4 regions of the Streptomyces sp. NPDC007088 genome follow, and region 1 is predicted to be linked to each of the others. Evidence: riboswitches for the same ligand, from Rfam matches in the RefSeq annotation. Region 1 holds a riboswitch; each other region holds the start of a gene.

The links. Region 1 has a riboswitch for cyclic di-AMP ahead of ACFYMP_RS07685 (transglycosylase family protein). Riboswitches for the same ligand answer to the same signal wherever they lie in the genome.
Region 2: linked by a shared signal. The riboswitch ahead of ACFYMP_RS28085 (transglycosylase SLT domain-containing protein) and the one ahead of ACFYMP_RS07685 (transglycosylase family protein) in region 1 are both predicted to bind cyclic di-AMP.
Region 3: linked by a shared signal. The riboswitch ahead of ACFYMP_RS02695 (M23 family metallopeptidase) and the one ahead of ACFYMP_RS07685 (transglycosylase family protein) in region 1 are both predicted to bind cyclic di-AMP.
Region 4: linked by a shared signal. The riboswitch ahead of ACFYMP_RS24695 (M23 family metallopeptidase) and the one ahead of ACFYMP_RS07685 (transglycosylase family protein) in region 1 are both predicted to bind cyclic di-AMP.

Annotation. Positions count from the first base shown of each region.
Region 1 covers NZ_JBIAFO010000003.1:457,462-464,572, forward strand. The annotation lists partial or broken gene ACFYMP_RS07670 (Uma2 family endonuclease) at 1-289, opposite strand, end outside; gene ACFYMP_RS07675 (cytochrome P450) at 720-1,955, shown strand; gene ACFYMP_RS07680 (transglycosylase family protein) at 2,108-3,211, shown strand; cyclic di-AMP (ydaO/yuaA leader) riboswitch at 3,397-3,573, shown strand; gene ACFYMP_RS07685 (transglycosylase family protein) at 3,578-4,327, shown strand; gene eno (phosphopyruvate hydratase) at 4,702-5,988, shown strand; gene ACFYMP_RS07695 (septum formation initiator family protein) at 6,153-6,635, shown strand; gene ACFYMP_RS07700 (DUF501 domain-containing protein) at 6,750-7,111, shown strand, end outside.
Region 2 covers NZ_JBIAFO010000024.1:78,584-85,694, reverse strand. The annotation lists gene ACFYMP_RS28105 (GvpL/GvpF family gas vesicle protein) at 14-727, opposite strand; gene ACFYMP_RS28100 (gas vesicle structural protein GvpA) at 731-1,186, opposite strand; gene ACFYMP_RS28095 (gas vesicle protein) at 1,266-1,577, opposite strand; gene ACFYMP_RS28090 (DUF1345 domain-containing protein) at 1,800-2,441, opposite strand; cyclic di-AMP (ydaO/yuaA leader) riboswitch at 3,456-3,641, shown strand; gene ACFYMP_RS28085 (transglycosylase SLT domain-containing protein) at 3,646-4,473, shown strand; gene ACFYMP_RS28080 (SDR family oxidoreductase) at 4,685-5,647, opposite strand; gene ACFYMP_RS28075 (SRPBCC family protein) at 5,835-6,344, shown strand; gene ACFYMP_RS28070 (phytoene desaturase family protein) at 6,442-7,111, shown strand, end outside.
Region 3 covers NZ_JBIAFO010000001.1:608,908-616,018, forward strand. The annotation lists gene ACFYMP_RS02680 (N-6 DNA methylase) at 1-310, opposite strand, end outside; gene ACFYMP_RS02685 (hypothetical protein) at 398-700, opposite strand; gene ACFYMP_RS02690 (GntR family transcriptional regulator) at 1,117-1,794, opposite strand; gene ACFYMP_RS02695 (M23 family metallopeptidase) at 1,999-2,787, opposite strand; cyclic di-AMP (ydaO/yuaA leader) riboswitch at 2,800-2,951, opposite strand; gene ACFYMP_RS02700 (M16 family metallopeptidase) at 3,251-4,636, opposite strand; gene ACFYMP_RS02705 (M16 family metallopeptidase) at 4,657-6,024, opposite strand; gene ACFYMP_RS02710 (DNA topoisomerase (ATP-hydrolyzing) subunit A) at 6,354-7,111, shown strand, end outside.
Region 4 covers NZ_JBIAFO010000017.1:129,465-136,575, forward strand. The annotation lists gene ACFYMP_RS24680 (ABC transporter permease) at 1-1,469, shown strand, start outside; tRNA gene ACFYMP_RS24685 (tRNA-Met) at 1,563-1,636, shown strand; gene ACFYMP_RS24690 (PP2C family protein-serine/threonine phosphatase) at 1,821-3,260, shown strand; cyclic di-AMP (ydaO/yuaA leader) riboswitch at 3,475-3,614, shown strand; gene ACFYMP_RS24695 (M23 family metallopeptidase) at 3,627-4,769, shown strand; gene ACFYMP_RS24700 (aldo/keto reductase) at 4,901-5,845, shown strand; gene ACFYMP_RS24705 (PrsW family intramembrane metalloprotease) at 5,906-7,111, opposite strand, start outside.

The DNA.
Region 1 (7,111 bases):
CGGGTACGGGAACCCGCAGCCGGTCGTGGTGGATTCCGGTCAGGGCGTAGACGCCCGTGGCCGGGTCCGCCTCGTGGACGTAGACGACGGGGCGGCCATCGACTCCCTCTACCCGCCAGAAGTGCCTGATGCCCGCTGCCGCGTACTTGCGTGGCTTGATCCGCCGATCCCGCTCTGCCGATTCCGCCGAGACGACTTCGACGGCGAGCAGGATGTCGGCGGGTTCGTGGAAAGTCTGAGCGGGGCCCGTACGGGCAGCCCAGGGGACGAGCATCAGGCCGGGCTCCGGCCGGTTGTCTCTGTCGAGTTACAGGTCGTCCGGTACTTGGTCGAACAGCGCGTTTTCCAGCAGCCGTAGCACGGCCATGTGGAAATCGGTCTGCGGACGGAGTATGGCCGTACTCAAGAGCCTACCTGGGGCATATGCCGCAAGTATATACGAAAGAGTGAAAGCCGCGCACGGGAGTCCACGCCGCCGGGCCCGCACGGACGGAGGCAGCGCCGAAGGAGCCCCCCGCCCGGCCCGGTACCGTCGACCGGTGACCGAGAACGCCCCCGCCACCCCGGACGGCCCCGCCACCCCGGACGGCCCCGCCGCCACGGACGGCCCCGCCGCCACGGACGGCCCCGCCGCCACGGACGGCCCCGCCGCCACGGACGCCCCGGACGGCCCCACCGCCCCCGCCTGCCCCCTCGCGGTACCCGGCCCGACCCCGCCGCTGTTCAGCCGGGAGTTCGCCGCCGACCCCTATCCCGCGTACGCCTGGCTGCGCGAGCACGCGCCGGTGCGCTGGACCCGGCTGCCCAGCGGGGTCGAGGCGTGGCTCGTCACCCGGTACGCCGAGGCCCGGCAGGCCCTCGCCGAGCCCCTGCTGTCCAAGAACCCGGCGCACCACGCCGAGTCCGCCCACGCCAAGGGCAAGACCGGCATCCCGGGCGAGCGCAAGGCCGAACTCATGACGCACCTGCTCAACATCGACCCGCCCGACCACACCCGGCTGCGCCGCCTCGTGTCGAAGGCGTTCACCCCGCGCCGGGTCGCCGCTTTCGAGCCTCGGGTACGCGAACTGACCGACGCCCTCGTCGACGGGTTCGCGGAGAGGGGGGAGGCGGACCTCATCCACGAGTTCGCCTTCCCGCTCCCCATCTACGCCATCTGCGACCTGCTCGGCGTCCCGCGCGAGGACCAGGACGACTTCCGCGACTGGGCGGGCATGATGATCCGGCACGGCGGCGGACCGCGCGGGGGAGTGGGCCGGGCCGTCAGGAAGATGCGCGGCTACCTCGCCGAACTCATCCACCGCAAACGCCTCGACCCCGGCGACGACCTCATCTCCGACCTCGTCCGCGCCTCCGACGACGGGGAGCACCTGACGGAGAACGAGGCCGCCGCGATGGCCTTCATCCTCCTGTTCGCCGGCTTCGAGACGACCGTGAACCTCGTGGGGAACGGCGTACTGGCCCTGCTCGGGCACCCGGAGGAACGCGCCCGCCTCCAGGCGTCCCTGGCCGCCGGGGACCGGGGACTGCTCGCGACCGGCGTCGAGGAACTGCTGCGCTGGGACGGCCCGGTGGAACTGGCCACCTGGCGGTACGCGACCGCGCCACTGCGCGTCGGCGAGCAGGACATCGCGCCCGGGGACCCCGTACTCGTGGTGCTCGCGGCGGCCGACCGCGACCCGGAGCGCTTCACCGCGCCCGACACGCTCGACCTCGCGCGCCGCGACAACCAGCACCTCGGTTACGGCCACGGCATCCACTACTGCCTCGGCGCGCCGCTGGCCCGCCTCGAAGGGCGGACCGCGCTGGAGCGGCTGCTGACCCGCCTTCCGGACCTCGCGCTGGACGCCGAACCCGAGGAGCTGCGCTGGCGCGGCGGCCTCATCATGCGGGGGCTGCGCACCCTGCCCGTCCGCTTCACTCCCGTCACTCCTGCCCCGGACGGCGGCGCGTAATACCCCACTTACCCGTGATGTGGCAGCTCGTGCGACCTGAACCGACGTCAAAAATGTGATGTTCGTGTGATCAGGGCTGCATCGACTTGTGACAGGCATTCGAATCCGGCTACGTTCACGTCCGATCCAGCTGTCACGCGAAAGGCAACCGCATGCTCTCCGGGAACGGCCGTCACCGACGCCCCCGCCAGGCCCCGGCCCTTGTCGTCGCGGCAGGAGTGACCGGCTCGGCCATCGCCATCCCGCTGCTCGGCGCGACCGGCGCCAGCGCGGACCAGGGCCCTTGGGACCGCCTCGTCGAATGCGAGACCGGCGGCTCGTGGAGCGCCGACAGCGGCAACGGCTACTACGGCGGCCTCCAGCTCTCCGACGACGAGTGGGAGGCGAACGGCGGTCTCGACCTCGCCCCGCGCGCCGACATGGCCACGCGCGCCCAGCAGATCCTCGTCGGTCAGCGCATCCTCGCCGCCCAGGGCCCGTCCGCCTGGCCCGGTTGCGCTGTCGGAGCGGGCCTGACCCGTGAGGACGGCGGCACCGACGACGCGGCGGGCGCGGGTGTCGGCGACACCTCGACCGTCCCCGCCTCGCCCTCCGCGCAGCCCTCGGACTCCGGGGACCCCGCGAAGAAGGCGGAGTCCGGCAAGACCGACGAGTCCCCCGAAGCGGAGAAGTCCGACAAGGAGGACAAGGGCGCCAAGGACGCCAAGGGTGACGAGAGCGCCGAGGTGCCGAAGTCGCCCGAGAAGACCTCGAAGCACGCCAAGCCGGGCACCTCGGACGAAACGTCCGCACCGGACGCCGAGTCAAGTGCCTCCCCCTCCGCGAAGGAGGAAGGGGGCGACGCCTCCGGCAAGCCCTCCGGCCGCCACGCCAAGAAGGACACCCAAAGCCCCTCCGGCGAGCCCTCCTCGCGCGAGGAGGAGGACGGCGCGTCGCCCGTCTCCGGCGACGCGACGGACCGGGAGCCGGGCGACGCGGACACCCAGGACCCGGCCGCCGCCGGAGTGGACCGTTCCCCGGCCGGCGAACTCCACGCCTCGCGGGGAGAAAACGGGCAGAGGTCGGCGAACGGCGCCACCAAGGACAAGACGTACACGGTGCGTTCGGGCGACAGTCTCTGGGCCATCGCGGACGCCCACGAGCTCCCCGAGGGCTGGACCGCGCTGTACGAGGAGAACAAGAAGGTCGTCGGGGCCGACCCCGACCTCATCCTCCCTGGCCAGAGCCTGGATCTTGGTGTGGATTCGGGTCAATAACCGGACAAGAGGGTGTCAGGGTTCGAGCCCCTTTGTCCGGTTGAGGGCAAGTGAGACATGAGTCTCAACAGCCCTGATCGTCTTTGAAGTTCCGGTTGTTTCTTGCTTAACGTCGTCTCCGCTCCCCACCGGGAGCCCCCATGGCCGTCACGCCGAATCCTGCCGGCGACCGTGCGGGACAGTCGTCGCGTCGAGCGCCGAAGGCAGGAGCGGGGGACCCAAGGTTTGCGCCCCGCGTGCCGTCCGGAGAGATCCGGGCGGTGCGCGGGGCTCGGGGTGAAGTCGTGCGCAAGGTCGCACGGCCGGGCAACTCACGGGCCCGAACCCGACAGCTCACCTCGTAGGCGTCGGTGAGGAGACCTCTTCATGCTGTTTTCCAGCAAGGGCAACAAGCACCGTCGTTCTTCCAGGGCCACCCGGGTCGTCGCCCTCGCGGGTGTCACCGGCGCCGCCATCGCCGTCCCGCTGATGGCCTCAGGCACCGCCTCCGCCGCCTCCGTCTCGACCTGGGACAAGGTCGCCCAGTGCGAGTCCGGCGGCAACTGGTCCATCAACACCGGCAACGGTTACTACGGTGGCCTCCAGTTCAACCAGTCCTCCTGGGCCGCCGCCGGCGGCACCCAGTACGCCCCGCGCGCCGACCTGGCCACCAAGGGCCAGCAGATAGCCACCGCCGAGAAGCTCCTCGCCATGCAGGGACCGGGCGCCTGGTCCTGCGCCGGCGCCGGCGGCCTCACCAACGACGGTGTGGACCCGGGCGTCAGCACCGGCGGCTCCTCCTCCGGCCAGCAGTCCCAGCAGGCCGCCCCGCAGCACACCGACGGCCAGGCCGCCTCGCGCGGCCAGCAGCGCCAGGCGGCCCCGCAGCCCAAGGCCGCGCCGAAGCCCGCCCCGAAGGCCGCGCCCAAGTCCACGACCGGCACGGTCACGACCGACACCGGCAAGATCGTCCCCAAGGGCGACGGCGAGTACAAGGTCGTCACCGGCGACACGCTGAGCGAGATCGCGCAGAAGCACCACGTCTCCGGCGGCTGGTCCAAGCTGTTCCAGCTCAACGACGACATCGTCAAGAACGCCGACCTGATCTACCCGGGCCAGCAGCTCCACCTGAGCTGACCCGGCCGGCGGGCCCCGCGCCCGCCGCTCCCCGGCCCACCCCCAGGGCCCCGGCCCCACAGGGCCACCCGGCCCCTCGGGGCCGCCCCGCCCCGGCCCGCGTCCCCCGCGCGTGCCGGGGCGGGGTCCGTTCCGGCCGCCCGGCTCGTCCGTGCGCCGCCCCGCTCAACGGCGGGCTCATGTGTCACGGCGGACGGCTCAGATGCTCACCCGCCCCGGCGGCGACGCGCCGGATATGCGCCCGATGTCCCTTGCGTCCGGTCGTTTCGTCTTAGCGGGCGGGCTTCGGGGGGCCTCGGGTCCCGAGCCGGTTAGGCTCATGTCGCAAGGTGCTCACGCACCCCGCACTTCCTGCTTCACATCCCACGAAGGAGATGCTCGTGCCGTCCATCGACGTCGTCGTAGCCCGGGAAATCCTGGACTCCCGAGGCAACCCCACGGTCGAGGTCGAGGTCGGCCTCGACGACGGGAGCACGGGCCGCGCTGCCGTGCCCTCCGGCGCCTCCACCGGGGCCTTCGAGGCCCTCGAACTGCGTGACGGAGACGCGAACCGCTACGGCGGCAAGGGCGTCGAGAAGGCCGTGCTGGCCGTCATCGAGCAGATCGGCCCGGAGCTGGTGGGCTACGACGCCACCGAGCAGCGGCTGATCGACCAGGCGATGTTCGACCTGGACGCCACCCCGGACAAGTCCTCGCTCGGCGCCAACGCCATCCTCGGCGTCTCCCTCGCCGTCGCGCACGCCGCCTCCGAGGCCAGCGACCTGCCGCTCTTCCGCTACCTGGGCGGCCCCAACGCGCACCTGCTCCCGGTGCCGATGATGAACATCCTGAACGGCGGCTCGCACGCCGACTCCAACGTGGACATCCAGGAGTTCATGATCGCGCCGATCGGCGCCGAGTCCTTCTCCGAGGCCGTCCGCTGGGGCTCCGAGGTCTACCACACCCTCAAGAAGGTCCTGAAGCAGCGCGGGCTGTCCACGGGCCTCGGCGACGAGGGCGGCTTCGCCCCGAGCCTGGAGTCCAACCGCGCCGCCCTCGACCTCATCCTCGAAGCGATCAAGGAAGCCGGCTACGTGCCCGGCCGCGACATCGCGCTCGCCCTGGACGTCGCCGCCTCCGAGTTCTACAAGGACGGCAAGTACCTGTTCGAGGGCAAGGAGCGTTCGGCCGCCGAGATGACCGAGTACTACGAGGAGCTCGTCTCCGCGTACCCGCTCGTGTCCATCGAGGACCCGCTGTACGAGGACGACTGGGCCGGCTGGAAGACCATCACCGACAAGCTCGGCGACAAGGTCCAGCTCGTCGGTGACGACCTGTTCGTCACCAACCCGGAGCGTCTGGCGCGCGGTATCGAGGAGGGCTCCGCGAACGCCCTGCTCGTCAAGGTCAACCAGATCGGCTCGCTGACCGAGACCCTGGACGCCGTGGAGCTGGCCCAGCGCAACGGCTTCAAGTGCATGATGTCGCACCGCTCCGGCGAGACCGAGGACGTCACGATCGCCGACCTCGCCGTCGCCGTGAACTGCGGCCAGATCAAGTCCGGCGCCCCGGCCCGCACCGACCGCGTCGCCAAGTACAACCAGCTCCTGCGCATCGAGGAGATCCTCGACGACGCCGCCGTGTACGCGGGCCGCTCCGCGTTCCCGCGCTTCAAGGGCTGAGCCCCCGGGCCCCCGCGCCCGCGCGATGTCCGTCGGCACCCGGCTGACGGCCCGCCCCGGGGCGCACGGCCTCCGTACGTCCCCGCACCCGGTCCCGTACCGTGTGCGGGGACGTACGCGTGTTCAGGACGTCCGCGCGTTTCACGGGTGCACGGGGAGGCACGATGCCAGCGAGGGACCACCGGGACCGGTTCTCCACGGCCACCCGGCTGCGGGCACTCGGCGAGCAGACCGCCGCGCGCGTCTACCGCTCCCAGTCCCGCCGCCAGGCCCGCCGCTCCCGGCTGACCGGGCGCGCCGCCCTCCTCGTCCTCGTCCTGTGCACGCTGGTCGTCGCGCTCGCCTACCCGATGCGCCAGTACGTCTCGCAGCGCAACGAGATCGCCGACATGCGCGAGCAACTGCGCGAGCACCGCGCGAACGTGGAGCGGCTGCGCGACGAGAAGGCCCGCTGGGAGGACCCCGCCTACGCCCGCCAGCGCATCCGCGAACGCCTCCACTACGTGCTGCCCGGCGAGACCGGCTACACCGCGCTGGTCCGGGGCGCCGCGCTCCAGGGCCCGCAGCCCGGCGGCGCCGTCTCGCACCGCGCCTGGTACGCGAACCTGCTCACCGGAATCGACCGCGCGGACGCCTCGGACCGCTGAACCGCCCGGGGACGGCGCGCCGCCGCCCTGCGGCGATACTGGGGGAACGGGACGGCACCGAGCCGGCCCCGCCCGCCAGGCCCCCGCCGTCGCACGTACGAGAGAAAGCCCCGCATGGACACGCCCCCGCCGCCCACCGCGCCCGCCGAGCCGACCGAGGCCGATGTCGCCGCCTTCAAGCAGCAGCTCGGCCGTCCGCCGCGCGGGCTGCGCACCATCGCGCACCGCTGCCCCTGCGGGCTCCCGGACGTCGTGGAGACGGCGCCCCGGCTGCCCGACGGCACCCCGTTCCCCACGCTGTACTACCTGACGTGCCCGCGCGCGGCCTCCGCGATCGGCACGCTGGAGGCGAACGGCGTGATGCGCGAGATGACCGAGCGCCTCGGCCGTGACCCGGAGCTCGCGGACGCCTACCGCGCCGCGCACGAGGACTACCTCAGGCGCCGCGACGAGATCGAGGAGCTGACCGGCTTCCC
Region 2 (7,111 bases), on a different contig from region 1:
GGGGAGAGGAGACTCAGACGAAGCTGTACGGCGGGAGCGGGCCGTTGAGTGCGAACTCGTATTCGTCGCCGCGCCGTTCGGCCTCTTCGTCCACCGCCTGCGAGAACCGGGCGGCCTCCTCGCGCTTCACGAGGAAGGACGCGTTCAGGAAGTGCTTCTTGGTGGGGTCGGCCTGCGCGGTGCGCTCCGCGGCGGAGGCGAGGGCGGCCGTCAGCTCCTGGGCCTCCCGCTCCTCCCGCGCCTGCACCTCGCGGGAGATCAGCTCGCCGAGGGCCATCTTCTGGTCCTGCGCCGCGGGGTTCTGCCGGGTGTAGTCGCTCAGGCGCCTGGCCTCCTGCGACTCGGTGAGGATCTCGCGCAGGAGCCCCTCCTCCGCCCGGGAGACCTTGAGGTTGTACTCCAGACGGCCGTCCAGTTCGGTGAGGCGGTCGCGGTACCCCTCCTCCTCCTGGCCGAGGACGTCGAGCACCTGCTCGTCGTCGGGGCCGACCAGGCCGAAGCGCATGGGCAGGGCCGCACCGTCGGCCATCAGCCGCTCCAGCACGCTCTGGTGTGCGACCAGATCGCGCCGCTTGGCGCGCAGGTCCTCGGGGGCGTCACTGACGACGGCGGCGAGGCTGCCGGTCTTGAGCGTACGGAGCGGGGACGCCGGCTCGCCGACGCCGTTCAGGCCGTCCAGCTTCAGCGGGTGGTCCGCTGCCGTGATGGCGTAGATGTACGTGGGCATCGACTAGTCCTCCCGACGCGAAGTGGTACGGCGGCTGCTGCTGGAAGAGGTCTTGCGCGCGGGGCGCTTCTCCTTCTCCCCTTCTTCCTCGTTCTCGGAGCTGTCGCGACCGCCCTTGAAGGACTCGCTGAACGCCTCCACGGCGCCGGTCAACGCTCCTTTCGACTTCCCCTTCGCCCCGCTCTCCATCGTGTCGCCGACGATGTCGGTGAGCTGGGTGGGGGCCTTGCGTCCCGACTCGAGGTCGAGACGGTTGCACGCCTCGGCGAAGCGGAGGTAGGTGTCCACACTCGCGACGACGACGCGTACGTCGATCTTGAGTATCTCGATCCCCACGAGGGAAACGCGGACGAAGGCATCGATGACGAGCCCCCGGTCCAGGATCAGCTCAAGAACGTCGTAGAGATTTCCGGAGCCACCTCCGCTGCCGGATGCATTGCTCTGCTGTACGAGACTCATGGTCGACCTTCCTTCCGGTCAGTGATCGAGCGGCCTCACACGCTCGGTACGGACTTCTTTCTCGATATCCGGGCACGACTCAGCGGTCGACCTGTCCTCGCGCGTAGCGGCGCACCCGCTCGTAACCGATGAGCTGGCCCTGGCCGTCGAGGGAGACGTGGTAGGTGGCCATCACGCTCATGGTGTCCGGGATCTTCTCGATCTCCACCACCTCGACGTCCGCCATCCAGCCCTCGTCCGTGGCCTTCACGGAGGACACGGAGACAGCCTCGCGCTGGAGCAGCTCGGTGAGCTGGGCGGCAGCGCTGCGCATAGCGGTCGCGATGCTGACCCGCTCCGGCTTCTTCTCACCGCTGTCACCCTTGTTTTCGGTGTCCTCGCTTGTCGACATGTTCCCGCCCGTAGTGCGTCGTCAGAACTTCCTGCCGCGACCGTCGCGATCAGCGCGTTCGGCCGCTGGTTCGTGGTTGAACTGCGAGTGCCCTGGGCCACCGAACGTATGCATGAGGAGCCGTACGGCCTCGTGACCGGCGTCGCGGGGCCGGCAGGGGTGGTCCACGTGGCCGCCCGGACGGCGCCCGTCCTCCGGGGCCGGCGGGGGAGGGGACCGGGTTCAGCCGGTGACGATGCCGGTGACGAGGTTGATCGTGGTGGCCAGGACGCTCGTGCCGAACACGTAGGAGAGCAGGCAGTGCCGCAGGGCGATCGCGCGGACCCTGGAGCTGGAGACGGCGGTGTCCGAGACCTGATAGGTCATGCCCAGGTTGTAGCTGAAGTAGAGGAAGTCGCGGTACGTCGGCGGCTCCTGGGAGTTGAAGTCGATACCGTTCCCACCGCCCCCGGCGCCGTAGTAGGCGTACGCGTAGCGGGCGGAGTACATGAGGTGCAGCGCGGCCCAGGACGTGAACACCCCGCCCAGCGCCACCGCCGCCGCGGCGTTCCCCTTTCCCGACTTTCCGTCCAGCAGCAGCACCACGATGGCGATCAGTCCGCACAGGGCGGTCCCGACGACGACGCACTCCTCCAGCGCGGGCCGGAAGTCCTCACGGCTGGCGTTGCGGTGCGTGCCCTCGGCGTCCATCGGCCACAGCGTGAGCCAGCCGGCCAGGACGAAGACCAGTTCCGTCGTGGCGATCCCCGCGAGGACGCCGAACGCCGCGTCGACCAGTACGCCGACCAGGACGCCCGCCACCACTCCGAGGGCCGTCGCGCGCACCAGCCGGGCAACCGCGGACAGGGGCAGCCAGATACTCATGGCACGTGACCGTACGGCCCGGCGCGCGTGGCGCGGGGCCTCTGCGCAGCGCAGCGGTCGCCCTCCGGCCCCCGGGGGAGGAATCTTCACCCCGACGGGGCAAGCGACCGGATCCCGGCCTGTGCCGCTGCGCGCCGGGGGCCGGGTGTATACGTACGCGCACGGGTGGACGCCCCCCCCACCGGGTGCGGGCGTGCGATGGCCGAACCACCGGCGACACGAACGCACTTGGGCGCCAACAGACAGCCGTCCGGGTTTGGCGTTCCGTCATTGGCCGCACCCGGCAGGGAATTCCGCGCATTACCTCCCGGCCCGGTGCCGGTGCGCGGTGCGCGGTGTCGGTCTCGGTGTCGGTGTCGCAAGGGTGAATGCCGGGGGCTGAATGCCGATGACGAATTCATTGATCAATTCCATGGGGCAAAGGAGAGGGCGGGACCGCCGGGGAGAGGGGCGCCGTATCCGTTGGTAATCAGACCCTCACGCGATCATTGCCCCGGAGTCCTGGAGTCCCGGAGTCTGATCTCGACCGCCCGGCGTGATCTTTCGCTCCGCCCCGGCGATCTTCCCCGTAGCTCGCCGCCCCGTTTCCCCCGCGTGATCTTTCCCCGTCGGCCGCCTTTCCCGGCCGAATGGAGACGGGCCGGTCGGGGGCCGGAGGTGTCCTCCGCGTCCTTCAGTGCGTCCGGGGGCCGGTCCGGCGCCGAAACGGCCCGTTTGTCGCACCTTATGAGGCATTTGTGGCGATGTGCGCGCGCCGGTCCTCACCTACGTCGGGGTGGGATCGCCCCCTTCCGCGACAGAGCAAAACGCACTAATCGGACTCGGTGGCGAGGGTCACTTTCGCGTGAGGCGACTCCCGCGGGTGTGCGTCCATTCCTTTCCCTGCAAAGAAAGTTGACACCGCGAAGAAAGCAGGGGAACTCGCGGTCATCCCCGTTGATCATGTAAATGCTTTGTGATCAAGAATGCGAAGCTTGTCCGATCCGGCGCCTCTCGCTTAACGTCACGGTCCATCCGGGCAGAACGCCGAATCCTGCCGCTGTCCGGAAACCCGACCTATTCACGTACGGCAGGAGCGGGGGACCCAGGTAAGTCGCCGATCCGGATTCCGGAACGGCTCGGGGTGAAGTCGCGTTCATCGCGGCCAGGCATCTCCAGCCTGAACCCGACAGCTCACCTCGTAGGCGACGGAGAGGAACGCACCATGCCTGCACTGGGCAACAATCGTCGTCGCACGTCCCGGTCGCTGACCCGCGGACTGATCGCCGTGAGCACGGGGGGAGCCGCCCTGGCCCTTCCCCTGTTCGGCGCGAACATCGCCTCCGCCGCGCAGTCCCACCCGGCGGCCGAGCAGAAGGCCGCGGCCGGCGCCCCGGCCGCGGACACCGCCCCCGCCGCCTACTCCGTGGTCTCCGGGGACACCCTGGCCAAGATCGCCAGGAGCCACTCGGTCGAGGGTGGCTGGCACAAGCTGTACGAGGACAACCGCCAGGCCGTCGGCGACAACCCCGACCTGATCCACCCCGGCCTGAAGCTGACCGTCGGCGGCAAGGGCGAGGCCAAGGCGTCCGGCGCCTCGGCCGGGCGGACCGGCGCCGACCGCGCCGACCGCTCGCAGCGGACCAGCACCCCGCCCGCCGCCCCGGCGAAGGCCGCCACCGAGGCCGCCGCGAGCAAGACCGCGGCCCCCGCCGCGCAGCCCGCGACGTACACGAACGACCTCGACGGCTGGATCAAGCAGTCGCTGGCCATCATGGCCGAGCACGGCATCCCCGGCAGCTACGAGGGCATCCACCGCAACGTGATGCGTGAGTCCTCCGGCAACCCGACGATCGTCAACGACTGGGACTCCAACGCCGCCGCCGGCACCCCGTCGAAGGGGCTGCTCCAGGTCATCGACCCGACCTTCCAGGCGTACCACGTGCCCGGCACGTCCATGGACAGCTTCGACCCGGTCGCCAACATCACCGCCGCGTGCAACTACGCCGCGCACGTCTACGGCTCGATCGACAACGTGAACGGTCCGTACTGAGGCCGGACGTCCCCGGACGCGCACGGATGACGGGTGGGGGAGGAGCCGGCGGGCTCCTCCCCCACCCGTCACTGCCGCGCCGGGCGTGAGGCACCGGACGGAACAAGGCCGGCGGACCTCGCGCGGGGCGCTCCGGCCGCCCCCGGAAAGCTCCGTCCGCTGGGCACACCGGTGAGCGGGGCCTGCCGGCGGAACGCCCGAGCGCCGCCGCTCAGCCGGTGGGCCCGCGGTCACGGTCGCTCCCGGAACCGGGGGACCGGCCACGCCCGCACCCACGGCCGTGACCTCCGGCCTCGTCGGCGCGCCCGGCCGCCGCCGCTACCCCGCCCTCCCCCAGAGGACCGCTCGCCGCGGCGCCCCCTTCCCGCTCCAGGTGCCGCATCAGCCACCGGGAACGAAGGGTCACCAGTGGCGGCAGCCAGGCACGGGCGAGCCGGACTCCGCGCACCCACTGCTGGGCGTCGACCGTGGCGGCACGGCGTTCGACCCCGCGCACCAGACGCTCCGCGACCACAGGGGCCGCGTAGGTCCGGGAGGCGGGCCACGGCAGCGCGGACCGCAGCGCGCGCAGGGCACGGGTGGAGTCGCCCGCCCGGATCATCTCCGTGTCGGCCCAGCTCAGATACGCCACCCCCACTCCCACACCCCGGTGCGCCACCTCGGCCCGCAACACCTGGGCGAAGGTCTCGGCGCCCGCCTTCGAGGTGCAGTACGCGCTCATGAGGGGGGCCGGTGCGAGCGCCGCGAGGGAGGACACCTGGAGGTAGTACCCCCGGGTGCGCAGCAGATCGGGCAGGAAGACCCGTGCCGTCACGGCACTGCCCACCACGTTCACCTCGACGACCCGTCGCCACTCGTCCGGATCGGAGTCCACGAACGGGCCGGTCTCCGCGATGCCCGCGTTGCCCACCACCACCGAGGGAGAGCCGAAGCGGGACCGCACGAGCGCGGCCGTCCGCTCCATCGCCCCGGCGTCGCTCACGTCCACCACCCACCAGTGCGCGGACCCCTCAGGAAGCGCGGCAGCCGTCCGCGCCAGCTCCTTCGCCTCCAGCCCCAGCAGCGCCACCCGGGCGCCGCGCCGCACCAGCGCCCCCGCCATCCCGGCGCCGAGGCCGCGAGCGGCCCCGGTCACCACCGCCGTACGGCCGTCCAGCGAACGCGCGACAGACATGGCACCTCCACACGACGCGACAGGTGGCCCCCACGCCCCAAGGATGCCCGTCGCCAAGGCCGACTGCCTCACGGCGGGCGGCCACCGGTACCGGGACGGCCGCCGTCCCCGCGCGGGCGAGCGCCCCGGGGCCTAGCGTGGGACGCGCGGCGGGCAGAAAGCGGCAATCGGACGGTGGAGGGACCCCATGGCCGTACGGCACCGGTTGATCAGGAAGCCTCCCTGGGACGTCTGGGCGGTCCTGTCCGACGTGGAACGCTACGGGGACTGGGTCGTCGGAACCGCGCGGGTCGAGCCGGAGGAAGGGCGCTGGCCCGAGCTGGACGCCGTGGTGCGCTACGCGATCAGAATCGGGCCGCTCACGCTGCGCAACCAGACCGTCGTCCGTCGCAGCGAGCCACCCCGCGTCCTCGAACTGGAGGCCGAGAGCGGGCCTTTGGGAACGGCGAGAATCGCGCTGGAACTGCGGCCCTGGGGCGAGGACACGCTGATCGTCCTCGATGAGCACCCGCTGCGCGGCGCCGGAGGTCTCCTGCACAACGGTGTCCTGGAGGCCGCGCAACAGGTGCGGCACCGCGCGATGCTGCGCCGCCTCGCCCGGCTGTGCGAACAGGACGAGACCCCGGCCCGCACCGCTGCGGGCCGGGGGAGACAGCGACCAGGACCCGGCGCGGCCCGGCCGCGCCCAGAGGCGTGACGCCGGACGTATGGCGTCAGCCGTCCGATCCGGGTGGTCCACGCGCCCCGGAACCTGAGTCCGGGTGCCGCGCCACCCGCCGAGCCGGGAGTGCGCCATGCCGGACGCAGTGGTGATCGGGGCGGGCCCCAACGGTCTGGTGGCCGCCAATCTGCTGGCCGACGCCGGCTGGTCGGTGGAGGTCCTGGAGGCCCAGGACCAGCCCGGGGGAGCCGTCCGGCACGACCGGGGCGTCGACCCCGAGTTCGTCAGCGACCTCTTCAGCACCTTCTACCCCCTCGCGGCGGCCTCCCCCGTCATCGCAGGCCTGCGCCTGGAGCGGGAGGGGCTGCGCTGGAGCCACGCCCCGAAGGTCCTCGCCCATCCGCTGCGGGACGGACGCTGCGCGGTGCTCAGCCGCGACCCGCAGGAGACGGCCGCGAGCCTGGACACCTTCGCCCCCGGGGACGGGGCCGCGTGGGAGGAACTGCGGACGGTGTGGGAGACGCTGCGGCCCGGCGTCGTCGACGCCCTGTTCACCCCCTTCCCGCCGGTCCGCGCCGTGGCCCGGCTCGCGCTGCGGCTGCGCGCGGCGGGCGGGCTGCGCCTGGCCAGGACCATGGTGCTGCCGGTACGGCGGCTGGGCGAGGAGGAGTTCCGCGGCGAGGGCGGCGGGCTGCTGCTCGCGGGCAACGCCCTGCACGCCGACCTCGCACCGGAAGCGGCGGGCAGCGGCGGCTTCGGCTGGCTCATGTCGATGCTCGGCCAGACCTACGGGTTCCCCGTCC
Region 3 (7,111 bases), on a different contig from region 1:
GGAGGTCTTCGGGCGCGAGGTTGAGCACCCAGTCCGCGAGTCCGGGGAGGTTGCGCAGCAGGGAGAGCCCGGCGACGGTGCCCAGGGGGACGTCGATGCTGCTGCCGCCGAAGGACTGATACCAGGCGTCGAGGACGTTCTCGGCGATCTTCCGGGCGTGCTCGTGCGGGTCGCGCGGGGCGGCGTAGCGGCGGGCTGTGATCTTGCCGGTGGTGCGGGTCTTGGACTTGGGCGGGGGCTTCTTCGCCCACGAGGGGGCGGGCCGTGCGGCGGTCGGGGCCGCGGCACGGGGCAGGAAGTCGTCGCTCACGACGGCGGAATCCTTTCTGCGGGCGCGCATGGGACCGCCCCGGTGCGCGGTGCGCGGCCGGGGCGGTGAGCGGGTGTGAGGGGAAGGTCAGCCGGTGTGCTGGAGGGAGCTGAGCGTGGCGAAGATGCCGCGTACCTCGATGTCGTAGGCCGCGTTGGGGTATCCGGCCTGGCGCAGTCCGCTGATGAGGAACATCAGGGCGGCCTCGTCCTTGTCCATGTCGCTTATGAGCTGGTCGAAGGTGGCGTCGCGCAGCTCGTCGGGGCGGTACTCGTACCCCTGGCGGAGGGTCTTCTCGATGTCTTCGAGGGTCGCGGCGGTCTGCTTGTCGGTGAGGCCGAGGAGCGTGGACCAGGACGCGAGCGTGACGTCGTCTACGGGGAGCTTCATGAGGGTGGCGCCTTTCAGGTGGGGCCGTGGCCCGCCCCCCCCGCGGCCCGGGCCCCGGGGGGGGGGGCGGGGGGGGGGGCGGGGGCCCGGGGGGGGCGGGGGGGGGGGGGGCCGGGCGGGTGCCCCGCCCCCCCGCCCGGGCGCCGCGCCCCCCCCCCCCCCCGGTGGGGGGGGGGGGGGGGCCCCCGCCGCGGCGGGGGGGGGGGGGCCCGCGGGCCCCCCCCCCCCCCCCCCCGGCGTCTCCCGTGCGGCGGCAGAACGTTTTCCGTAAGAATTCGGTCGCAGAGGGACACCACCTCGGACGAGAAGTCCGGAAAACGCGCAGGGGTCGCCGGGAGCCCTTCGCATTCGGCCCCGGAATTACGGGCACGACAAAGAGACCCCCGCATTACCCACCTTTGTATACGGCGCAATTGTTAATGTCGGCCGCCCACCGTGTTTACGGCATGTTGCGAAGACCTCACACGCTCCGTGCCGCGCAGCCGGTGAGCCTGCCGGGCCCGTTCACCGTGCTGCGCGGTCAGCGTCCTGGCCCGCTCGGCGTCCCCGCGGGCCACCGCGTCGACGATCGCGCCGTGCTCGGCCCAGGACTCCTGCGGCCGCGCCGGGGAGTCGACGGTCCACATCCAGACGATCTTGTGCCGTAGCTGGGTCAGCAGCGTGGTGAGCGCCTCACTGCCGGAGGACTGCACGAGGGTCTCGTGGAACCAGCCGCCCAGGGACCGCAGGTCCTCGTCCTGGCCGCGCCGGGCCCGCTCCTGGCCGAGTCTGACCAGCCCGCGCAGCACCTTGAGGTGGGCGTCGGTGCGGCGCTGGGCGGCGCGGGCCGCGCACAGCGGTTCCAGCAGCAGCCGCATCTCCAGCAGGTCGACGGCCTCCTGCTCGGAGGGCTCGGCCACGTGCGCGCCCGCGTGCCTGCGCGTCACGACGAACCCCTCGGCCTCCAGGGTGCGCAGCGACTCCCGCACCGGGACGCGCGAGACGCCGTACCGGCGGGCGAGCAATTCCTCGGTGAGCCGGCTGCCGCGCTCGTACACACCGGAGACGATGTCGTCCCGGATGGCGGTGCATACCGAGTGCGCCGGAATGCTCATGGACCGACCTCCGCTTTAATCCCCGCGAAACGCCGTCGATTGACGCCCGTTCAGTGACTCTATTAGAACAGGCGTGAATTTCCGATGGGAGACGGCATTCCATGGATATCTTTTGGCCGGAAAGCCACCCCGCACACGCGCAAGGCCCCCGGGGTGACCGGGGGCCTTGCGGGCAAGCGGAGCGGCGCGAGGGGACGCCGCGTCTCAGACGTGGACGCCGTGGGCGCGGAGGTAGGCGACGGGGTCCATGTCGGAGCCGTAGTCGGGGCCGGTACGGGCCTCGAAGTGCAGATGCGGCCCGGTCGAGTTGCCCGTCGAGCCGGAGATCGCGATCTGCTGTCCGGCGCTGACGCTCTGCCCGACGGAGACGGTCGCGGAGGTCAGGTGCCCGTACTGGGTGTAGGTGCCGTCCTGCATGCGCAGGACGACCTCGTTGCCGTAGGCGCCGCCCCAGTCGACCGCGACGACGGTGCCCGCGCCCACGGCGTGCACGCTGGTGCCGCTCGCCGCGTGGAAGTCGATACCGGTGTGGCTGCCGGAGGCCCACAGCGAGCTGCCGGCCTGGTAGCCGGTGGACACGTACGAGCCGTCGACCGGGGCGACGAAGGCGTTGAGGCGCTCACGCTCGGCGGCACGGGCGGCGCGTTCCTTGGCCTCCCGCTCCCGCTTGGCCTTGGCCTCGGCCTTGCGCTTGGCCTCCTCGGCGTCCTTCTTGGCCTGCGCGGCCGCTTTCTCCTGGGCCTCGGCCTGTTCGGCGGCGGCGTGCTGGAGGGCGGCCTGGGTGGCGATCTCCTCGGCGAGACTGTCGTCGAGGGTGATCGCCCGGGTCAGCCCGGTGTCGTGGACGGCGGGGGCCTCGGCGGCGAAAGCGGAGGCGGCGAGACCGCCGACGACGCCGGTCGTGGTGAGCGCGGCGACCGAGGCGGCGCGGGCACCGGCCCTGCTCCCGCGGCTGGGACGACGGTGCTTGCCGGAGGGGCGCGTGAACGCCATGGAGTGGATGGTCCTTTCCTTCCCTCTCGCCTACCGGGTTAGCTGACGGGTTCGGAGCAGGAAGGTCTCCTACGGCCACCGCCGGGCGGTGGCCGATTCACCCCAGTGGAACCTGGGTCCCCGGCTCCCTCGGCTCGCGCCTCGGGACTCGGCGATGACTGCCCGGTGCCGCTGGTGCGACGGGTGCCTGACGAACAGCCGGACCGACGCTAAACGGGACATCAGGGCCGCAACAAACGGAACCGGTGGTTTGTAGCGCACGCCACAGCACAGACAGGGCGTCATGCGGCATTCGGGACATGGGGGCAGGAGGCGGCGGAAGAGCCTCCGGCACAGGACGAAAGGGAACGCCCGCGCCGGACGGAGTGTCACGGACACGGCGGGGCCCCGGCGCCCTCCCTCTCCGGGAAGGACACCGGGGCCCTGAGTCCGCGTCAGCGGACCGCGTCGTGCCGGGCGGGCCTCAGCCCTCGACGACGGTGACCTCGCCGATACCGAGGGCGCGGACCGGTTCGGCGATCTGCGCGGCGTCCCCGACCAGGACCGTCACGAGGTGGTCGACCGGGAAGGCGCTGACCACGGCGGCGGTGGCCTCGACGGTGCCGGTCTCGGCCAGCCGGCGGTACAGCTGGGCCTGGAAGTCGTCGGGCAGTTGCTGCTCCACCTGATCGGCGAGGGTGCCCGCGACGGCGGCGGCCGTCTCGTACTTGAGCGGGGCGACGCCCACGAGGTTCTGCTCGGCGGTCTCCCGCTCGGCGTCGGTCAGCCCCTCCGCGGCGAGCACCCGCAGGACGTTCCACAGGTCCTCCAGCGCGGGGCCGGTGGACTCGGTGTCCACCGAGCCGCTGATGGCGAGCATCGCGGCGCCGGGCGCGACCGGGCTGCCCGCGGCCGGAGCGGCCGAGCGCAGCACCTGGCCGAAGGCGCGCACCCCGTAGGTGTACCCCTTCTCCTCGCGCAGGACCCGGTCCAGACGCGAGGTCAGGGTGCCGCCCAGGCAGTAGGTGCCGAGGACCTGCGCGGGCCAGACCCGGTCGTGCCGGTCGGCGCCGATCCGGCCGATGAGCAGCTGGGTCTGCACGGAGCCGGGACGGTCGACGATGTAGACGCGGCCGGTGTCGTCGGCGGTGATCGGCGGCACGGGCAGGGGCTCGGCGGTGTTCCCGGTCCACGCGCCGAGGGTCTCGGCGAGCAGGGCGTCGAGGTCCACACCCGTGAGGTCGCCGACCACGACGGCGGTCGAGGTGGCCGGGCGGACATGCCGTTCGTACAGCGCGCGGACGGCCGAGGAGTCGATCGCGGCGACCGTCTCCTCGGTGCCCTGGCGGGGGCGGGACATCCGGCTGTCGGCGGGGAAGAGCCGCTTCGACAGCTCCTTCGCCGCGCGCCGCGCCGGGTTCGCCGCCTCGTGCGGGATCTCGTCGAGACGGTTGGCCACGAGCCGCTCGATCTCGGCGTCGGCGAAGGCCGGGGAGCGCAGGGCGTCGGCGAGCAGGCCGAGCGCCTTGGGCAGCCGGGAGACCGGGACCTCCAGCGAGATGCGGACGCCGGGGTGGTCGGCGTGGGCGTCGAGGGTCGCCCCGCAGCGCTCCAGTTCGGCCGCGTACTCCTCGGCGGAGTGCTTGTCGGTGCCCTCGGTGAAGGCGCGGGCCATGATGGTGGCGACCCCGTCGAGACCGGCCGGCTCGGCGTCCAGCGGGGCGTCGAGCAGGACCTCCACGGCGACGATCTGCTGTCCGGGGCGGTCGCAGCGCAGCACGGTGAGCCCGTTGGGCAGGGTGCCGCGCTCGGGTGCGGGGAAGGCCCAGGGCTTCGCGGTGCCGGGCTGGGGCCGCGGGTGGAACTCCATGGTGCTCTGTACGGCGTCGCTCACTTCTGTGCCGCCTCCTCGTCCTGGTCGGTGTCCGCGGCTTCGTCCCGCGCGGCGGGGTCGCCCTCGGGGGCGGTGGGCTCGTAGACGAGGACGGCGCGGTTGTCGGGCCGCAGGCGGGCCGCGGCGATCTCGCGGACCTCGTCGGCGGTGATGTCGAGGACCCGCCCGACGGCGGTCAGCGCGAGCTGCGGGTCGCCGAACAGGACGGCGTAGCGGCACAGTTCGTCGGCGCGGCCGGCCACGGTGCCGAGCCGGTCGAGCCACTCGCGCTCCAGCTGGGCCTGGGCGCGCTCCATCTCCTCGGCGGTCGGGCCCTCCGCGGCGAAGCGGGCCAGCTCCTCGTCGACGGCCGCCTCGATCGTGGGGATCTCGACCTCGGCGGAGGTCTTGACGTCGAGCCAGCCCAGCGAGGGGGCGCCGGCCAGCCGCAGCATGCCGAACCCGGCGGCGACGGCCGAACGGTCGCGGCGCACCAGGCGGTTGTAGAGCCGCGAGGACTCACCGCCGCCGAGCACGGTGAGCGCGACGTCGGCGGCGTCGGCGGCGCGGCCGCCGTCCTCGGGCAGGCGGTAGGCCGCCATGAGGGCACGGGCGGGCACCTCCTCGCGGACGACCTCGCGCAGTTCCCGGCCGATCACCTCGGGCAGCGAGCCGTCCCGCGGGGGCTGCTTGCCGTCGTGGGAGGGGATGGAACCGAAGTACTTCTCGACCCAGGCCAGCGTCTGCTCGGGGTCGATGTCGCCGACGACGGAGAGGACCGCGTTGTTCGGCGCGTAGTACGTGCGGAAGAAGGCGCGGGCGTCCTCCAGGGTCGCGGCGTCCAGGTCGGCCATCGAGCCGATGGGGGTGTGGTGGTAGGGGTGGCCCTCGGGGTAGGAGAGCGCGGTGAGCTTCTCGAAGGCGGTGCCGTAGGGCACGTTGTCGTACCGCTGACGGCGCTCGTTCTTCACGACCGCCCGCTGGTTGTCCAGGGACTCCAGGTCGAGCGCGGTGAGCAGGGAGCCCATGCGGTCGGCCTCGAGCCACAGGGCCAGTTCCAGCTGGTTGGAGGGCATCGTCTCGAAGTAGTTGGTGCGCTCGAAGCTCGTCGTGCCGTTCAGGGAGCCGCCGGCGCCCTGGACGAGTTCGAAGTGCCCGTTGCCCTTGACCTGGGCGGAGCCCTGGAACATGAGGTGCTCGAAGAGGTGGGCGAGGCCGGTGCGGCCCTTCACCTCGTGGCGCGAGCCCACGTCGTACCAGAGGCAGACCGCGGCGACCGGGGTCAGATGGTCCTCGGAGAGCACCACCCGCAGGCCGTTGGCCAACCGGTGCTCGGTCGCTGTGAGGCCGCCGGAGCCGGCCCGGTCGGTGGCCGTGTGACCCATGGGCATGTACGTCCCTTCGCTCACCGGACCCCCCGCCGGCTGTCGCGCGCCGCCGGCGGGGGCGACCGGTGATGTCCGTCGGTGGTTGTCCGTCGATTCGTGCTGTCACTGTATGCAACCGCACGGACTTCTGGCGAAGTTCCCCTCGGTCCGGCGGACTCGCGCCGTGCGCGGGCACCCGCCGGCGGCCTCCCGGGCACCCCTCGCGGGGCCTCGTGGCGGGCCGCGTCGGACGGGTCGAGGTCGGGCTTGTCGGTACGGCGGTCCACAATGGTCCGCGTCAGAAGCAGACGATGCCGTGATCCACACGCGAAGGAGCCGCAGCAGCGATGGCCCGCCGCAGCACGAAATCCCCGTCTCGGGGCACCTCCCGGGCTGACGAAGGCGATTTCGAGGAGAAGATCCTCGACATCGACGTCGTCGACGAGATGCAGGCCTCCTACCTGGAGTACGCGTACTCCGTCATCTACTCCCGGGCCCTCCCCGACGCGCGGGACGGCATGAAGCCCGTGCAGCGCCGCATCGTCTACCAGATGAACGAGATGGGCCTGCGCCCCGACCGGGGCCACGTCAAGTGCGCCCGCGTCGTCGGCGAGGTCATGGGCAAGCTCCACCCGCACGGCGACGCCTCGATCTACGACGCGCTGGTGCGCATGGCGCAGCCCTTCTCGATGCGCGTCCCGCTGGTCGACGGCCACGGCAACTTCGGCTCGCTGGGCAACGACGACCCGCCCGCCGCGATGCGGTACACCGAGGCCAGGATGGCCGACGCGGCCTCCCTGATGACGGAGTCCATCGACGAGGACACCGTCGACTTCGCCGCGAACTACGACGGGCAGGAGCAGGAGCCCCTGACCCTCCCGGCCGCCTACCCGAACCTGCTGGTCAACGGCGCCTCGGGGATCGCGGTCGGCATGGCCACCAACATGGCCCCGCACAACCTGGCGGAGGTCGTCGCGGCGGCCCGCCACCTCATCAGGCACCCGGGCGCCGACCTGGAGACACTGATGAAGTTCGTCCCGGGCCCCGATCTGCCCACCGGGGGGCGCATCGTGGGCCTCGCGGGCGTACGGGACGCGTACGCGAC
Region 4 (7,111 bases), on a different contig from region 1:
CCGCGCTGACCTGGGCGCGGGCCCTCGGCGAGTTCGGGGCCACGATCACCTTCGCGGGCAATCTGCCGGGGACGACCCAGACCCTCCCGCTCCAGGTCTACCTCCTGCTCCAGGACTCCCCGGAGGCCGCGACCTCGGTGTCCCTGCTGCTGCTCGCCATCGCCATGGCCGTCCTGGTGGGGCTGCGCGGCCGGTGGACGACGGGCGGCGGCAGCCGCGGGCACGGTCCCCCCGCCGCCGTCCCCGGGGAACCGGCCGCCGTCCCCGGGGAACCGGCCGCCGTCCCCGGGGAACCCGCCGCCGTGCTCGGGGAGCCGGCCGCCGCCGGCGCGGAGCCCGGCGACGGCCTCGGCGGCACGGGGCAGGACGATCCGGCCGCCCCCGGGAGGGCCGCGCGGCCGTACGCCCTGCACGCCGAGGTCACCGGGTACACCGAGCTGTCGCTCGACGCCGCGCCCGGTACGACCGTCGCCGTCGTCGGGCGCAACGGCGCGGGCAAGACGACGCTGCTGCGCGCCCTGCTCGGTCTCACCCCCCGCGCGCACGCGCGGCTGCGCCTGGGCGACCGGGACGTCACCGGCCTGCCCCCGCACCGCAGGGGCGTGGCCTGGGTCCCGCAGGACGGCGCCCTGTTCCCGCACCTGAGCGCCCTCGGCAACACCGCGTACGGGCCGCGCGCCCACGGCGTGCGCCGGGCCGAGGCGCGACGCGAAGCCCGGCTGTGGCTCGACCGGCTCGGCGTGGGGCACCTCGCGCACCGGCGCCCCGCCCAGCTCTCCGGCGGCCAGGCCCAGCGCGTCGCGCTCGCCCGCGCCCTCGCCGCCCGGCCCCGGCTGCTCCTGCTCGACGAACCGCTCGCCGCGCTCGACCAGACGACGCGGGCCCGGGTACGGCACACCCTGCGCCGGCACCTCGACGGGTTCGGCGGGGTCTGCCTCGTCGTCACGCACGACCCCGTGGAGGCCGTGTCGCTCGCCGACCGGGTGCTCGTCCTCGACGAGGGGCGGGCGCTCCAGGACGCGCCGCCCGCCGAGGTGGCCCGGCGGCCGCGTTCCGCGTGGGTCGCGCGGATGCTCGGGCGCAACGCGTGGCCGGGCACGCTCACCGGGGACGGCGCGCTGGCGCTGGACGGCGGCGGGACGCTCCTCGCGGCCGGGACGGCGGACCCGGGGGAGACCGGGCCGCCGGCGGGGCCGGGCCTGCGCGCGCTCGCCGTCGTCGCGCCCGAGGCCGTCGCGGTCCACCGGGAACGGCCGGCCGGCAGTCCGCGCAACGTCTGGCCCGGCACGGTCCGCGAGATCACCGCTCTCGGCAGCCGGCTGCGCGTCCTGGTCGCGGGCCGGGCCGGCAGCGCCCCGGAACTGCTCGCCGAGATCACCCCGGCCGCCGCCGCCGAACTCGGACTGCGCGAGGGCACCGAGGTGTGGACCAGCGTGAAGGCCACGGAAGTCACCCTCGTACGGCTGTGAGGCGCCCCGGACGGCGCGGCGCCGGGCCCGCGGCGGAGGGAGCCGCACGTGGTCGGGGGCGTCCCCGGCATGGCGTATAGTTGTGTTTACCGACGCGGGGTGGAGCAGCTCGGTAGCTCGCTGGGCTCATAACCCAGAGGTCGCAGGTTCAAATCCTGTCCCCGCTACTAAAACCGGAAGCCCGGTGCATTCGTGCACCGGGCTTCCGGCGTTTTCGTGTGTCCCCGTCGGCTCTCCCGGGGGCGGTACCCGCTCGGCCGCCCCCAAGTAGCCGGAGCCGCTCCTGGGGGGAAACGTGAGGAGAGCACGGAAACGGCAGGAGCGGGGCGCAGAGCGGGCGGGAGGCGAGCCGTGGGGACGCGAAAGCCCGACGAACACGGCGCTCCCGAGGAGCGCGGCGCCCCCGGCACGGGCGGTGCGGACCGCGTTCCCGGCGAGTACGGCGCCGTCGGCGGCCGGGACGGGCCCGGCCAGGACGCCGGGTCCTTCGCCGGGGCGGAGGGGGGCGGTGCCTCCTCCGGTCCTGCCGACGACGACCCCCGCACCGACTACAAGCCGGTCCCGCCGCCGCCCCCGCTCGTCCTGGGCGGGCGCGGCAGGCGGGACCGGTGGGCGCGGGCCGTCGTGCGCGCGCTCCCGCCCCTGCTGCTCGCCGCCGGTTTCGTCTTCGGGCTGACGGCGCCGCCCACCTACTTCGCCGCCCCCTTCTTCACGGCCGCCCCGTTGATCGCCGCGCCCTTCTCGGGGCTCGTGGTCACCGTGGGGACCGGGGTGGCGGGGCTCGTGCTCGCGACGGTCCTGCACCTCGCCCAGCACAACCTCTCGACCGCGGCGTTCGTGATGGAACTGATCACGGTGGCCGTCGTGTGTCTCCTGGCCGCGCTGATCAATCTGGTGATCCGGCACGGCGGCCGTCAGCTCGCCTCCGTGCAGCACGTCGCCGAGGCGGCGCAGCGCGCCGTGCTGCCGGTGCCGCCCGGCCGGATCGGCGGCTTCGACATCGCCGCGCAGTACGAGGCCGCCGAGGCCGACGCGTTCATCGGGGGCGACCTCTACGCCGTGCAGGACTCCCCGCACGGCGTGCGCATGGTCCTCGGCGACGTGCGCGGCAAGGGGCTCGGCGCGGTCGAGGCCGTGTCCGTGGTGATCGGCGCGTTCCGGGAGGCCGCCGAGCAGGAGTCCACCATCGAGGGGGTGGCCGCCCGGCTGGAGCGGGCGCTCGCCCGGGAGGGGGCGCGGCGCCGCGCGCTCGACGCCTTCGAGGGGTTCACGACCGCCGTGCTCGTCGAGATCCCGCACGGCGGCGGCGTCCTGCGCGTCGTCAACCGCGGGCACACCGAACCGCTCCTGCTGCACCACGACGGCCGGGTCCTGGTCCTCTCGCCCGGCGAGCACGCCCTGCCGCTCGGCATGGGGGAGCTGGGCACCTGGCCCGACCGCGCCGAGGAGACGGAGTACCCGCCGGGCGCGATGCTGCTGCTCTACACCGACGGGCTGTCCGAGGCGCGCGACACCCGGGGCCGCTTCTACGATCCCGTCGAGCGGCTGCGCGGACGCGTCTTCGAGCATCCCGCGGCCCTGCTCAGGACCCTCACGCGCGAGGTGCGCGACCACACCGGCGGCGCCACGACCGACGACATGGCGCTGCTCGCCGTACGCCGTCCGCGCTCCGGGGCCGCCGCGGTCGCTCCGGAGCGCCTTCGGGAGGAGAGCGCCGACGCCGCACAGCACCCGGGACCGGACGGCCGGCATGGTCCGCACGGATCGTCCGAGGGTGGTCACCGAGGGTGAGAAGGTGGACGCGCTTCCATAACAACTGACGCACCGTCAGTTTTCCGCCCCCTCCGGATGGGCGGTCAACTCGTCCGGATCGGATGCCCCATGTCCGTTTAAGCCCAGGCCGGAGCCCGTAATGATCAACGGGAACGGCTTGGAATCCACGCCTCGTGTCTATTAACGTTCGATAACGCAGCGCGGTCGTCCCAGCCGTCAACAGCGACGGCTCCGCGCGCACGCGCCGAATCCCGCGAGGGAACCGGGGAACCAACTTCCTGGGGTGAATCGGACATCGCGTCCTGGTGTCCGTAGGAGACCTTCCTGCTCCGAACCCGTCAGCTAACCCGGTAGGCGAGAAGGAAGGAAAGGAGTGCCGCCCTCGTGGCGTCCAACCCGCCTGCCCCCGCTCCCACCGGGTCCGCCCCCACCTCCTTCTACGACTCCGGGAGAGCCCACGGCCCCGGCCCCGACGGGGGCTCCGGCCCCCGCCCGGTGCCCGAGCCCGGCACCGGGGAGTGGAACCCGACCGAGGAGACCGTCGTCCCGGTGCGCGGCCGGCACCGCGTCGCCAGGCAGCGCGGCGGTCTCGCGCGCAGCTCGACGGTCCTCGGAGTCGGCGTCCTCGCGGCCGTCGGCGCCGGCGGTATCGCCACCGCGCAGGAGAAGCCGAAGGTCCAGCTGTCGCTTCCCGAGTCCTTCCCGAAGCTCAAGGACGTCAAGGACGCCCTGCCGGAGGCCAGGTCGCTGCCCGGAGTCGGCACGCTGATCGACGACGTCGCGGGCGAGGACGGCGACGCCCCCGCCCAGCTCGCGGCCAACCCCGCCGCCTCCCCGCTCACCAGCGCCGGAGTCACCCAGGCCGATCTCGACCAGGGCACCACCGACGCCGGTGAGGCCCTGCGCGCCCGCATCCTCACCCAGGCCGAGACCCAGGCCGACAGCGCCGACCGGAGCGCTCAGCGGGCCGCGGAGGCCGCCGCCGCGCGGGCCGCGGCCGAGCACGCCGCCACCGAGCAGAAGAAGGCCGAGACCGCGCGGAAGAAGGCACAGGCCGAGGCCAGGGCGAAGGCGGAGGCCGAAGCGAAGGCCAAGGCCGAGGAGGAACGGCTCGCGCGGCTCGCCAGGAGCTACACGCTGCCCGTCGCCTCCTACACCCTCACCTCGCACTTCGGCGACGGCGGCTCCATGTGGTCCTCCGGCCACCACACCGGGCTCGACTTCGCCGCGCCGACCGGGACCCCGCTCAAGGCGGTCCACTCGGCGACCGTCAAGGAGGCCGGCTGGTCCGGCGCCTACGGCTACCGCACCGTCCTCGAACTCGACGACGGCACCGAGCTCTGGTACTGCCACCAGTCCTCGATCTCGGTGAGCGCGGGCCAGCAGGTCACCACCGGCGACGTCATCGGCCGCGTCGGCGCGACCGGGAACGTCACGGGGCCCCACCTGCACCTGGAGGTCCACCCGGGCGGCGGCGCCGCGATCGACCCGATGGGCTGGCTCCGCAGCAGGGGGCAGAACCCCTGATCCGGCGCCGCCCCGCACGCCGGGTACCGCCTGTCCCGCCGGGCCCCGGTCCGCGCGCGAGAGGCGGTGGGCGGCGTACGGGGCGGCGGTATCCGGAATAAGCGATGCCGTTCCCGGCGTTGAGAGCGCACATGACCTCCACGCGCACACTCGGCTCCTCCGGCATCGACGTCTTCCCGCTGTCCCTGGGCGGCAACGTGTTCGGCTGGTCCGCGGACCGGGAGCAGTCCTTCGCGGTGCTGGACGCCTACGCCGCGGCCGGCGGCAACTTCGTCGACACCGCCGACGCCTACTCGCACTGGGTCCCGGGCAACAAGGGCGGCGAGTCCGAGACGATCATCGGGGAGTGGACGCGGGCCCGCTCCAACCGCTCCGACGTCGTCATCGCCACCAAGGTCGGCTCCCACCCCGACTTCAAGGGGCTGTCCCCCGCCACCGTCAAGGCGGGCGCGGACGCCTCCCTGCGCCGGCTGGGCACCGACTACATCGACCTCTACTACACGCACTTCGACGACACCTCCGTCGAGGTCGGCGAGATCATCACCGCCCTCGACGAACTCGTGAGGGCCGGCAAGGTCCGGGCGATCGCCGCGTCCAACATCTCGCCCGAGCGTCTCCAGGAGTCCCTGGACTTCTCCGACCGCGAGGGCCTGGCCAAGTACGTCGCGCTCCAGCCGCACTACAACCTCGTCTCGCGCGACACCTACGAGGGCGCCCTCCAGGACGTCGCCTCGCGCGCCGGACTCGCGACCGTCCCCTACTTCGCGCTCGCCTCCGGCTTCCTCACCGGCAAGTACCGCCCGGGGACCAGCGTGGAGAGCGTGCGCGCCGAGGGCGCCGCGAAGCACCTGGAGACCGAGCGCGGGCAGAAGGTCCTCACCGCCCTCGACGAGGTCGCCCAGGCGCACGGCGCCGAGGTGGCGACCGTGGCCCTGGCCTGGCTCGCCGCCCAGCCCACCGTGGCCGCGCCGATCGCCAGCGCGCGCACCCCCGAGCAGCTCAAGGCGCTCGTCGCCGTCGCCGGCCTGGAACTGACCGAGGACGAGCTGAGCCGCCTCACCACCGCCTCCGCCTGAGGCGGCGGCGCGGCCCCGCGACCGGCCCCCCGCACCACCCGGCCCGCCCCGGCCGACGTCCTACGTCTGGCCGGTGGCGGGCCGCGGCGCGTCCGGGGGCGGGGGCGGGTTCGCGGCGTAGGGGTTTGCCTCGCCGTACCGCGCGGGCTCCCCGTACGGCGAGGGGGACGCGTTCCCGTGGGGCGCGGGGCCGTGCCCGTGGCCCTGCCCGTACCCGTACCCGTGCGCCGTCGCCGGGGTGTTCCAGGCCGCGGGGACCGGCAGGTGCCGGTGGGAGCGGGGCGGGGCGACGCGCCACGTGTAGGCGAAGGCGGGACCGGCGAGGTCGCGCCCCTCGGCCAGCGCGTCCAGCAGCTCCCGCTCGCGCCGCGTGAACTCCCCTCCGGCGGGGCCGCCCGCCGCCTGCTCCACGGCGGCCTGCCGGCGCAGCAGGGCGAGGGTCGTCGCGGTGGCGGCGTAGCGGCGTACGGTCCGTACGTCGTGCCGGTCGCCGTGGTACGCGGCCCACTCGGCGGCGATCCGGCGCGAGCGCGTCGAGGCGAGCGCGGGCGGCTCCAGCGGGAGGAACCAGCCGCCCGCGACGTAGGGCGCCAGTTCCTCGCGGACCGCGCGCAGGTCCCGGTGGCGGTGCCACAGCACGAGCCACGTGAGCAGGCCGAGCGCCGGGACCATGACCGTGCCGTAGACCAGCGGGAAGCCGTCCGGGCCGAAGGACGGCGAGAGGTTCCACGTCGCGTGCAGCGCCATCGCGAGCAGCAGTCCCGCGAGCGGCAGCAGGACCCGGGGCGCGCGCCGCCGCTCCGGGCGCAGCGCCGCGAGGCCGAAGCCCGCCCCCGTCAGGCACGTGAACAGGGGGTGCGCGAACGGCGACATGACGGCGCGGACGAAGAAGGTCGCGAGGGTCACCGAACCGAGGCCGTGCCGGCCCTCGACGTGGTCGGTGCCGAAGGCGTTGCCGAGGTACAGGATGTTCTCGGTGAAGGCGAAGCCGGCCGCGGTGACCCCGGCGTACACGACGGCGTCCACGACGCCCATGATCTGCCGTCGGCGGAAGAGGACCACGAGCAGGACGGCGGCGGCCTTCGCGCTCTCCTCCACGATCGGGGCGACGACGGTCGCGCCCAGCGTGTTCGCGTGCGCGCGGTCCGCCGTCGCCGTCTCGATCCAGCGCGTCGCGAAACCGTTCGCGACGATCGCGATGAGCGCCGCCGCGCAGGCGCCCCAGGCGAACGCGAAGACCTGGCCGCGCCGGCGCCCCGGACGCAC